DNA from 2 places in the Arthrobacter sp. Soil761 genome. Region 2 is predicted to be linked to the other one. Evidence: riboswitches for the same ligand, from Rfam matches in the RefSeq annotation. Region 2 holds a riboswitch; the other holds the start of a gene.
What was found. A riboswitch is a leader RNA that binds a small molecule or an ion and turns the genes downstream of it on or off. The one in region 2 is predicted to bind cyclic di-AMP.
Positions count from the first base shown of each region.

Region 1: another riboswitch for cyclic di-AMP. It lies ahead of ASG79_RS10030 (LysM peptidoglycan-binding domain-containing protein); the one in region 2 lies ahead of ASG79_RS06075 (hypothetical protein).

Region 1 is NZ_LMSF01000012.1:415,066-419,112, reverse strand. It holds gene ASG79_RS10035 (protein adenylyltransferase SelO) at 1-1,000, shown strand, start outside; gene ASG79_RS10030 (LysM peptidoglycan-binding domain-containing protein) at 1,128-1,961, opposite strand; cyclic di-AMP (ydaO/yuaA leader) riboswitch at 1,965-2,135, opposite strand; gene ASG79_RS10025 (coiled-coil domain-containing protein) at 2,396-3,763, shown strand; gene ASG79_RS10020 (TraR/DksA family transcriptional regulator) at 3,785-4,047, shown strand, end outside.
Region 2 is NZ_LMSF01000006.1:81,206-85,252, reverse strand. It holds gene ASG79_RS06090 (phosphatase PAP2 family protein) at 1-47, shown strand, start outside; gene upp (uracil phosphoribosyltransferase) at 60-695, shown strand; gene ASG79_RS06080 (VOC family protein) at 757-1,182, shown strand; gene ASG79_RS06075 (hypothetical protein) at 1,269-1,982, opposite strand; cyclic di-AMP (ydaO/yuaA leader) riboswitch at 1,988-2,148, opposite strand; gene ASG79_RS06070 (ArnT family glycosyltransferase) at 2,356-4,047, opposite strand, start outside.

The DNA.
Region 1 (4,047 bases), on a different contig from region 2:
GCTCGCGGTCGTGGCAACTGGCCGGCAGGTCAGGCGTGACGGCATGCTGCCCGGTGCGGTCCTGGCGCGGGTTGCCGGCAGCCACCTGCGCGTCGGCAGCTTCCAGTACGCGCGGGCCACGGAAAACTTCGAGCTGCTGAAGCGGCTGGCGGATTTCGCCATCGGCAGGCACTACCCGCACGCTGCCGGCGCCCCAAACCCCTACCTGGAGTTGTTCGCCTCGGTGGTCTCCGCCCAGGCGGACCTGGTGGCCCGGTGGATGCTGGTGGGGTTCGTGCACGGGGTCATGAATACGGACAATATGACCATCTCAGGGGAAACCATCGACTACGGCCCGTGCGCGTTCATGGATGCGTTCAATCCCGCCGCTGTCTACAGTTCCATCGACGTCAGCGGACGCTACGCCTACGCCAACCAGCCGGTGCTGGCCGAATGGAACCTTGCACGGCTGGCGGAGGCAATGCTGCCGCTGATCGACGGGGACCAGGAAAAGGCGGTTGCCCCCGCGGTGGAGGTACTTGGCGGATTCCGCGGACAGTACAGCCAGGCGTGGTCCGGCGGCATGAAGGCCAAGCTGGGCCTGTCGGGGGATGCGGACAGCGACGCCGCCTCCGCCCTGGTGGACGGTGCCATTGCCATCCTGAAGGACGGGCCGGTGGACTACACCTTGTTCTTCCGGAACCTGGGCAAGGCCGCGCGGGGGGACCTCCGTCCCGTGCGCGGCATGGTCCTGGACCTTGCAGCGTTCGACGCCTGGGCGGAGCGGTGGCAGGCCCTGGGGCCCGACGCGGAACTGATGGACAGCGTGAACCCTGCCTATATTCCGCGGAACCACCTCGTGGAAGAGGCGCTGTCCGCCGCCACTGACGGAAACCTGGCTCCCCTGCAGCAGTTGCTCGAGGCCGTCGGCAGCCCCTTCGCCGAGCGGCCGGGCCTGGAACGCTACGCCGAAGGTGCCCCTGAGGATTTCGGCACCTACATGACCTTCTGCGGGACGTGACTGCCTCAGCGGTACGGTGCGGAAATGACAGGAGGGCGGCAGCCGGGAATACCCGGCTGCCGCCCTCCTGTTTAAGAACAGCTTTGCTGTTTAATACCAGCCTGCTGCTGCCAAAGCGTTGCGAAGGCTAGGCTACGCGGACTGCGGAGTAGCCGCCGAGCCAGCTGATGGAGTGGACCTCGGTGCTGTAGCCGTTGACGCCGCCGCTCACAACCTGGCCGTTGCCGGCGTACACGCCCACGTGGCCGGAGGTGATGATCAGGTCGCCGGGGGCGGGAGCGCCGACAACGGTTCCGTACTGGAAGAACTGCGTCGGGGCCAGGTCGCCGACGGACTTGCCGACGGAGCGCAGGGCCTTCTCAACCATTGCGGTGCAGTCCTGGTTCACGCCGACCTGGCTGTAAGCGGATGCCAGGATGGCAGCGCCGGTCCCGGTGCCGGTGGACGCCGCCGGGGCGGCTGAGGCGTAGGACATGTTCATGCCGGTGTTTGCCGGTGCGGTTGCGGCTGCCGTCTGGACGGGAGCTGCTGCCGGCGCCGGGGCTGCGGTGTGGCCAGCGCCGGGGATCTTGATCTGGTCACCGGGGTAGATGATCGAGGACAGTCCCAGTCCGTTGGCGGCCAGGACGTCGTTGAGGCTGACGCCATGGGCGGCCGCGATGGCCCCGATGGTGTCGCCGGACACCACCGTGTGGACGGTTCCTGCTGCTGCGGCGGGTGCTGCTGCCGGGGCAGGTGCGGAGTATGCCTGGACGCTGGTGTTCTCAGTGGTGTCCGGGCCGGTGACACCTGCATGGGCGGGGGCTCCGACGCCAAAGGCAATACCGGACGCTGCAGCAACGGCAAGCGCCGGACGGCCCAGCGAACGGGCCTGGGACTTGGCGGTTACGGCGAGGCCCTCGAGCACAATGGAGCGGGCCGGAGTCGCGCGGTGACGGGCAGTGGTGGAAATTTTTGACACAGTTGATCGCCTCTCCCATGCCTGCGGGGTGAGCTGTCGGGTTCGGGCTGGAGATACCCGGCCGGTAGCTGGCTCCGCGGGCGGAGGCGCTAACGACTTAACCCCAAGGCCACATGTGGCCGTAGAAACTTGGTTCCCCCGTCCCTGCCAAACGGAAAGCGGTTGAATCCCATGATCAGCGGCAGGGCTCGGCATGCTGACGGGAATGTCCCGTCTGAGAGGGACACCAAACGACCATAACCCGCGCTGCCCCCGATTGTCACATTTGGATAACATACGAGGCTCCCCTCTCAATTGCGCAAACGTCTTGATGTACTTCGCATTTCGGGCGGTGACCTCGACCAATGCAGGCAGGGTCTTTATCGCTGCAAACGGTAACAATGTGGCCACGGACGCGCCCTCGGGGGCCGCGCCGGACGGTAAGCTTCGGGACTATGCCCCTGTTCGTGACCAGCCGAGGGATCCCGCTCCTCGGTGGCGTGCTGGCCATCGCCCTGGCCGCCGCCACCGTGCTGCCGGCCGCAGCGGAGGAGCCGCCGCCGGGCGGATATCCCTCCTGGTCGGATGTGCAGCAGGCGCAGTCGTCCGAAGCGGCAAAAGCTGCAGAAATTGCCACCATCGACGGGCTCTTGACCGGCCTGCAGGCGCAGTCGGAGGCAGCCGGGGACGCAGCCGTACGGTCGGCCGCCGAATACGCTGCCGCGGATGCAGAGCTCCAGTCAGCCACATCACGCCTGGAAACCCTGTCCGCACGGGCCGCCCGCGCAAACGACGAAGTGGCCCGGTACCGGAAGGACCTCGGGGCCCTGGCCGTGCAGTCGTACAAGACAGGCGGGACCAACGCCGGGTTCTTCGTGGCGCTGGACGCCCTGGGGACCAACAGCGTCCAGGGCCTCAACCTCGTCAAGCTCGTGGGGGACAAGACGGCCGCGTTGGTGGTCAAGGCGGCGGCGGCCGGAAAGGTATCCGCTGCCCTGGTGGAACAGGAAAAGGTTGCCAGGAGCGAACGGGAGCGCCTGTCCGGGGAGGCAAGGGCAAAAGCCGAGGCAGCCAGTTCCGCCAGGGACGCACTGGCACGGCAGGTGGCCGAGGAGCAGCGGCACGGCGGCGAGCTAACGGCCCAGCTTGCCGCCCTGAAAGGGACGACGGCGGCGCTTGAGGGGGAGTACCGCCAAGGCCAGGCTGCGCTGGCTGCCTACGAGGCGGCCCAGGCGGCCAAGCGCGCCGCAGCGGAGGAGCAGGCCCGCCGCCAGGCCGAAGCGGCCGCCAGGGCCGCCGCGGCGGCCGCCCAGCAGCCCAGGCCGCCCGCACCAGCCGCCCCAGCCGCCGTGGGCGGCAATCCTGTCCCGGTGAATCCAGCCCCTGCCAATCCTGTCCCGGCCAACCCTCCGCCGGCCAACCCTGTCCCTTCCGTTCCGGAGGCGCCGCCAGCCGAGCCGGCCCTGCCCAGCCCGCCCGCCGTCGTCGTGCCTTCCATTCCCGGTGGAGCGGTCAACGATCCGGCAGGGGCGAAAAGCTACGCGTCCGGACGCCTTGCCGCTTTCGGCTGGGGCCAGGACCAGTTCCTGTGCCTGGCCCAGTTGTGGACCAAGGAATCCAACTGGCTGACCACCGCCACCAACGCGTGGTCCGGGGCCTACGGAATTGCCCAGGCACTGCCGCCCGGCAAGTATGCCAGCGCCGGGAGCGACTGGCTGACCAGCTACCGGACGCAGATCGAATGGGGCCTGGGCTACATCCGTGACCGCTACGGGTCGCCCTGCGGGGCATGGAACCATTCCGTATCCCTGAACTGGTACTGACTGACGCGCTAGGCTTTCCCCATGCCAGATTTCGGACGGTTCCGTGCACTGCTCGAAGAGGAGCGGACGCGGCGGATGGCGCTGCTGCCGGCGCTGCGGGCGGACATCGACGCTGCGAATTCGGCTCGCCAGGACTCCAACGTCGACGACGAACACGATCCGGAGGGCGCCACGATCGCCTTCGAGCTGTCACAGGCATCGGCGCTGCTGAAACAAAGCTCGGCGGGGCTGGACCAGATTGAAGCTGCCCTGGCCCGGCTGGCCGCGGGGACCTATGGCATCTG
Region 2 (4,047 bases):
TGCACGACGGCGAACACTCCGGACGCGGGAAGGGCAGCGCCGAGTGATAGTTTTGGGGGATGCGCACTCTCGTTGTTGACCACCCCCTGGTCGCCCACAAGCTCACTGTCCTGAGGGACAAGAACACGCCGTCGCCGGTCTTCCGCCAGCTGACGGAAGAGCTGGTGACCCTGCTGGCCTACGAAGCCACTCGGGAGGTCCGCACCGAGCCCGTCACCATCGAGACGCCCGTCAGCACCACCGTCGGCACCGCCTTCACCAAGCCCACCCCGCTGGTGGTTCCCATCCTGCGCGCCGGCCTGGGAATGCTGGAAGGCATGACCAAGCTGGTTCCCACCGCTGAAGTGGGTTTCCTGGGCATGGCCCGGGACGAGGAGACACTGGACATCATCACCTACGCGGAGCGCCTGCCGGAGGACCTCACCGGCCGCCAGGTTTTCGTCCTGGACCCCATGCTGGCCACGGGCGGAACCCTGCGCGAAGCCATCAAGTTCCTGTTCAAGCGCGGCGCTTCCGACGTCACCTGCATCTGCCTGCTGGCCGCCCCCGAGGGCCTGGCGCGGCTGGAGGAGGAACTGTCAGGGGCCAACGTGCACATCGTCCTGGCCTCCATCGACGAGAAGCTCAACGAGAAGTCCTACATTGTCCCCGGGCTGGGCGACGCCGGCGACCGCCTCTACGGCATCGCCGGGTAGCACTTCGGCCCTGTTTGAACGGGCTCTTTCCCAACGGGTGTCCCGCCGCTAGCCTGTGCAGATGGACTGGAAACTCGAGCTTGTCTTTGTCCCCGTATCCGACGTTGACCGTGCCAAGGACTTCTACGTCAACAAAGTGGGCTTTAACGCCGACTACGACGAGCGGCCGTCGGACTCCATCCGCTTTGTGCAGTTGACGCCGCCGGGCTCGGCCTGCTCCATCTGCATCGGCGAAGGACTCGTCGACGCCCCGCCCGGCACGGGCTCCAACCTGCAGATGGTGGTCGACGACATCAATGCGGCGCATGACCAGCTCAAGAGCAACGGCGTGGATGTCAGCGATGTGGACGTCCAGGACTGGGGCCACTTCGTGTACTTCGCCGATCCGGACGGAAACAAGTGGGCTGTCCAGTACATCCCGTGGCGGAACGCCGGGCAGGGCGCTGGCGGGAACACCGGACAGGACGCCGGACCGGGCGCTGGTTAACCAAAGCGGCGGGCCGCATCATGATGATGCGGCCCGCCGCTTTGGTGCAGTTCCCCCGGCATCGCTGCCGCCGGGGGGAGGAGTGCCTAGTACCAGTTGTGGGCCAGGTGGAAGTTCAGGGCACCACAGGGCGACTGGTAGCTCTTCTTGATGTAGTCCAGGCCCCAATTGATCTGCGTGCGGTAGTTGGTGAGGTAGTCCGCGCCGGCGCTTGCCATCTTCTCAGCGGGCAGGGACTGGACGATGCCGTATGCCCCGCTGCTGGAATTGGTGGCCGTGGTGGTCCAGTCGGACTCCTTGGTCCACAGCGTCTGCAGGCACTGCATCTGGTCCGGTCCCCAGCCAAACGCCCCCAGCTGGCTGGCGGCGTACGCTTGGGCGCCTGCAGGATCGTTAACCGCGACGGCGCGAGCCGGCTCAGGTGCGGGGGCGGGCTCAGGCGCCGGGGCCGGGGCAGGCGCTGCGGGTGCTGCCGGTGCCGCTGCGGGGGCCGGTTCCGCTGCCTGCGGTGCCACGCTGATGGCAGCGGGCGCGGGGCTTGCTGCCGGGTTGGAGCGGATCTCGCTCTTCTCGATGCTCATTTGAGCGTCGGACGCTGACGTGGAAGGGTTGGACGCGGTGGATGACACCGGAGTCATGCTGCTGGTGGCCTGTCCTGCCGCGCCTACCCCCACCAGCACCGCGCACGATGCTGCAAGGACGGCGGCGCGCTGGCCCAGGGTGGTCTTCTTGGCCTGCTGCGCGGCCCTGTGTTTAGCCTTGGCCTGCAGCAGGCGTGCTTCTGCCGTGTTTTTGGACATGATTGATCGCCTCTCACACCTGCGGAGTTAGCTGTCGGGTTCGGATGAGGGCATCCGGCCGTACGGAAAGATCACGTACTGGCTTAACCCCAAGGGCATTCAATGCCCGGGACGGTGGGTCCCCCGCCTCTGCCGTAGCTCAATCGGAATCCGGGGAAGCGGCAGAGCTTGGCGTCGACCCGGGATATGCGGCCCGAACGGGGGCCGCACCCAATCGACGCTACAGGAAGTGCACGCGAAAGTCACATTTAGGTAACGGAAGTCACGATCCTCAGCGCGTTGATTTGCCGGATTCCCCGTTCGTAACCTCGGTCCCATTGGGGTATGGCCGCCCCATTTCATGAGCGCAGCGCGCCGACCGTTACAGTTCCCGTTACCCAGCCAACAGGTAGACGGTGGTGCCGCCAATGCTCTGCGCCGTGAAGTTGTTCGCCACCCACTGGGCGATCTGGGCGGCAGCGTCCGAACCGGTACTGGCCCGGATGGTTCCGCCTGTGATGAAGTAGTGGATCTTTCCCTGGGACACCAGATCCTGGAACTCCGCCAAGGTAGGGGCGGGATCTGTGCCGTTGAACCCACCCACCGCCATGACCGGCAGTTCCGTTGCCAACTGGTAACCGGCAGCGTTGTTCGAACCCACCACTGCCGCTGCCCAGGTGTAGCCTGAGGCGCCATTCCTGAGTGCTGCCACGAGTTCCGCGGACGGCGTTGGGGCGCCCAAGAGGCCTCCCAAGGCTCCGCCTCCGCGACCACTTGCAGCAGCGGTTCCGCCGGGAAGTGTTCCTCCGGGCGCGCCCTGCTGGCGGGCCGTGTTTCCCTGGGTTGCTGGCTGCCTGGTGCTGCCTGTCCCGGTCCCGCCAAGGCCGGTCCGGCCAGGGCCCGTCCCGCCAGGGCCGAAGCCCGACGACGGCCCGGCACTGACTATCGCCCCGCTGTGCGTTGTCGACGCCGTGGAAAGGGAGTACGCCAGCGGCCCGGTGAGCGACGCCGCAATGGCGAGCGCCGCCGTCGTCCGCTGCACGGCACGCCAGCGCAGGAACCTGCCGAACGCCACGCCCGCTGCGGCCGCCAGGCCTCCGGAAAGGACCAGCCAACGCAGCCCCGCGCCGTAGGCGGACGTGGTGCCAAGCAGCTGGAAGGCCATCAGGGCGGCCGCGGCCACCGCTGCGGCCAGCAGGAGTGCGGCGGGTGGCTGCTGCCGGTGCTGCCACAGGAGGACCGTGCCCAGCCCCGCAAGCCCGGCGATCCCCGGCGCCAGCGCCACGGCGTAGTAAGGGTGGATGATGCCCGCCATGAAGCTGAAGACCAGGCCCGTCACCAGCACCCACAAGCCCCAGATGATGACGGCGGTGCGGACCGCATCCGTCCGCGGTGCCCGCCGGCCCAACCACAGCAGGCCCGCCGCAAGGATCAGGGCGGACGGCAGCAGCCACGCGATCTGGCCGCCGAACTCGCTGTTGAACATCCGGAGCAGCCCGGGATCTCCCCAGCCGTTGCCGCCGCCCACACTGCCGGTCTCGTCGCCCGTCAGCCGGCCCAGCCCGTTGTAACCCAGCGTGAGCTCCAGGATGGAGTTGTTTTGCGATCCGCCGATGTAGGGACGCAGGCCGGCCGGCGTCAGCTCCACCGCCAGGAGCCACCACCCGGCGGAGGCCACCATGGCCGCTCCCGCCGCGGCCAGCCGGAGCAGGCGCCGCGGGAGCCTGTGCGGGCCTGCCAGCGCGTAGGCGATGGCGAATCCCGGAACCACCAGCAGGACCTGCAGCTGCTTGGCCAGGAAGCCGAAGCCCAGGAACACTCCGGCCAGCAGGAGCCAGCGCAACCGGTCCTCCTGGACTGCACGGAGGACCGCGTAGGCGGCTGCCGTCATGAGCAGCACCAGCAGGGCGTCCGGGTTGTTGAAGCGGAACATCAGCGTGGCAACGGGGGTGAGGGCCAGGACGGCTGCGGCGATCAGTCCTGCGCGGTGCGCCAGCCGTGGATCGGCCGTGGCAGGCGCCGCGGCCCGCCGTACGGCCAGGTAGAGCAGCCAGGCGGTGCCGACGCCCATCAGCGCCTGGGGGAC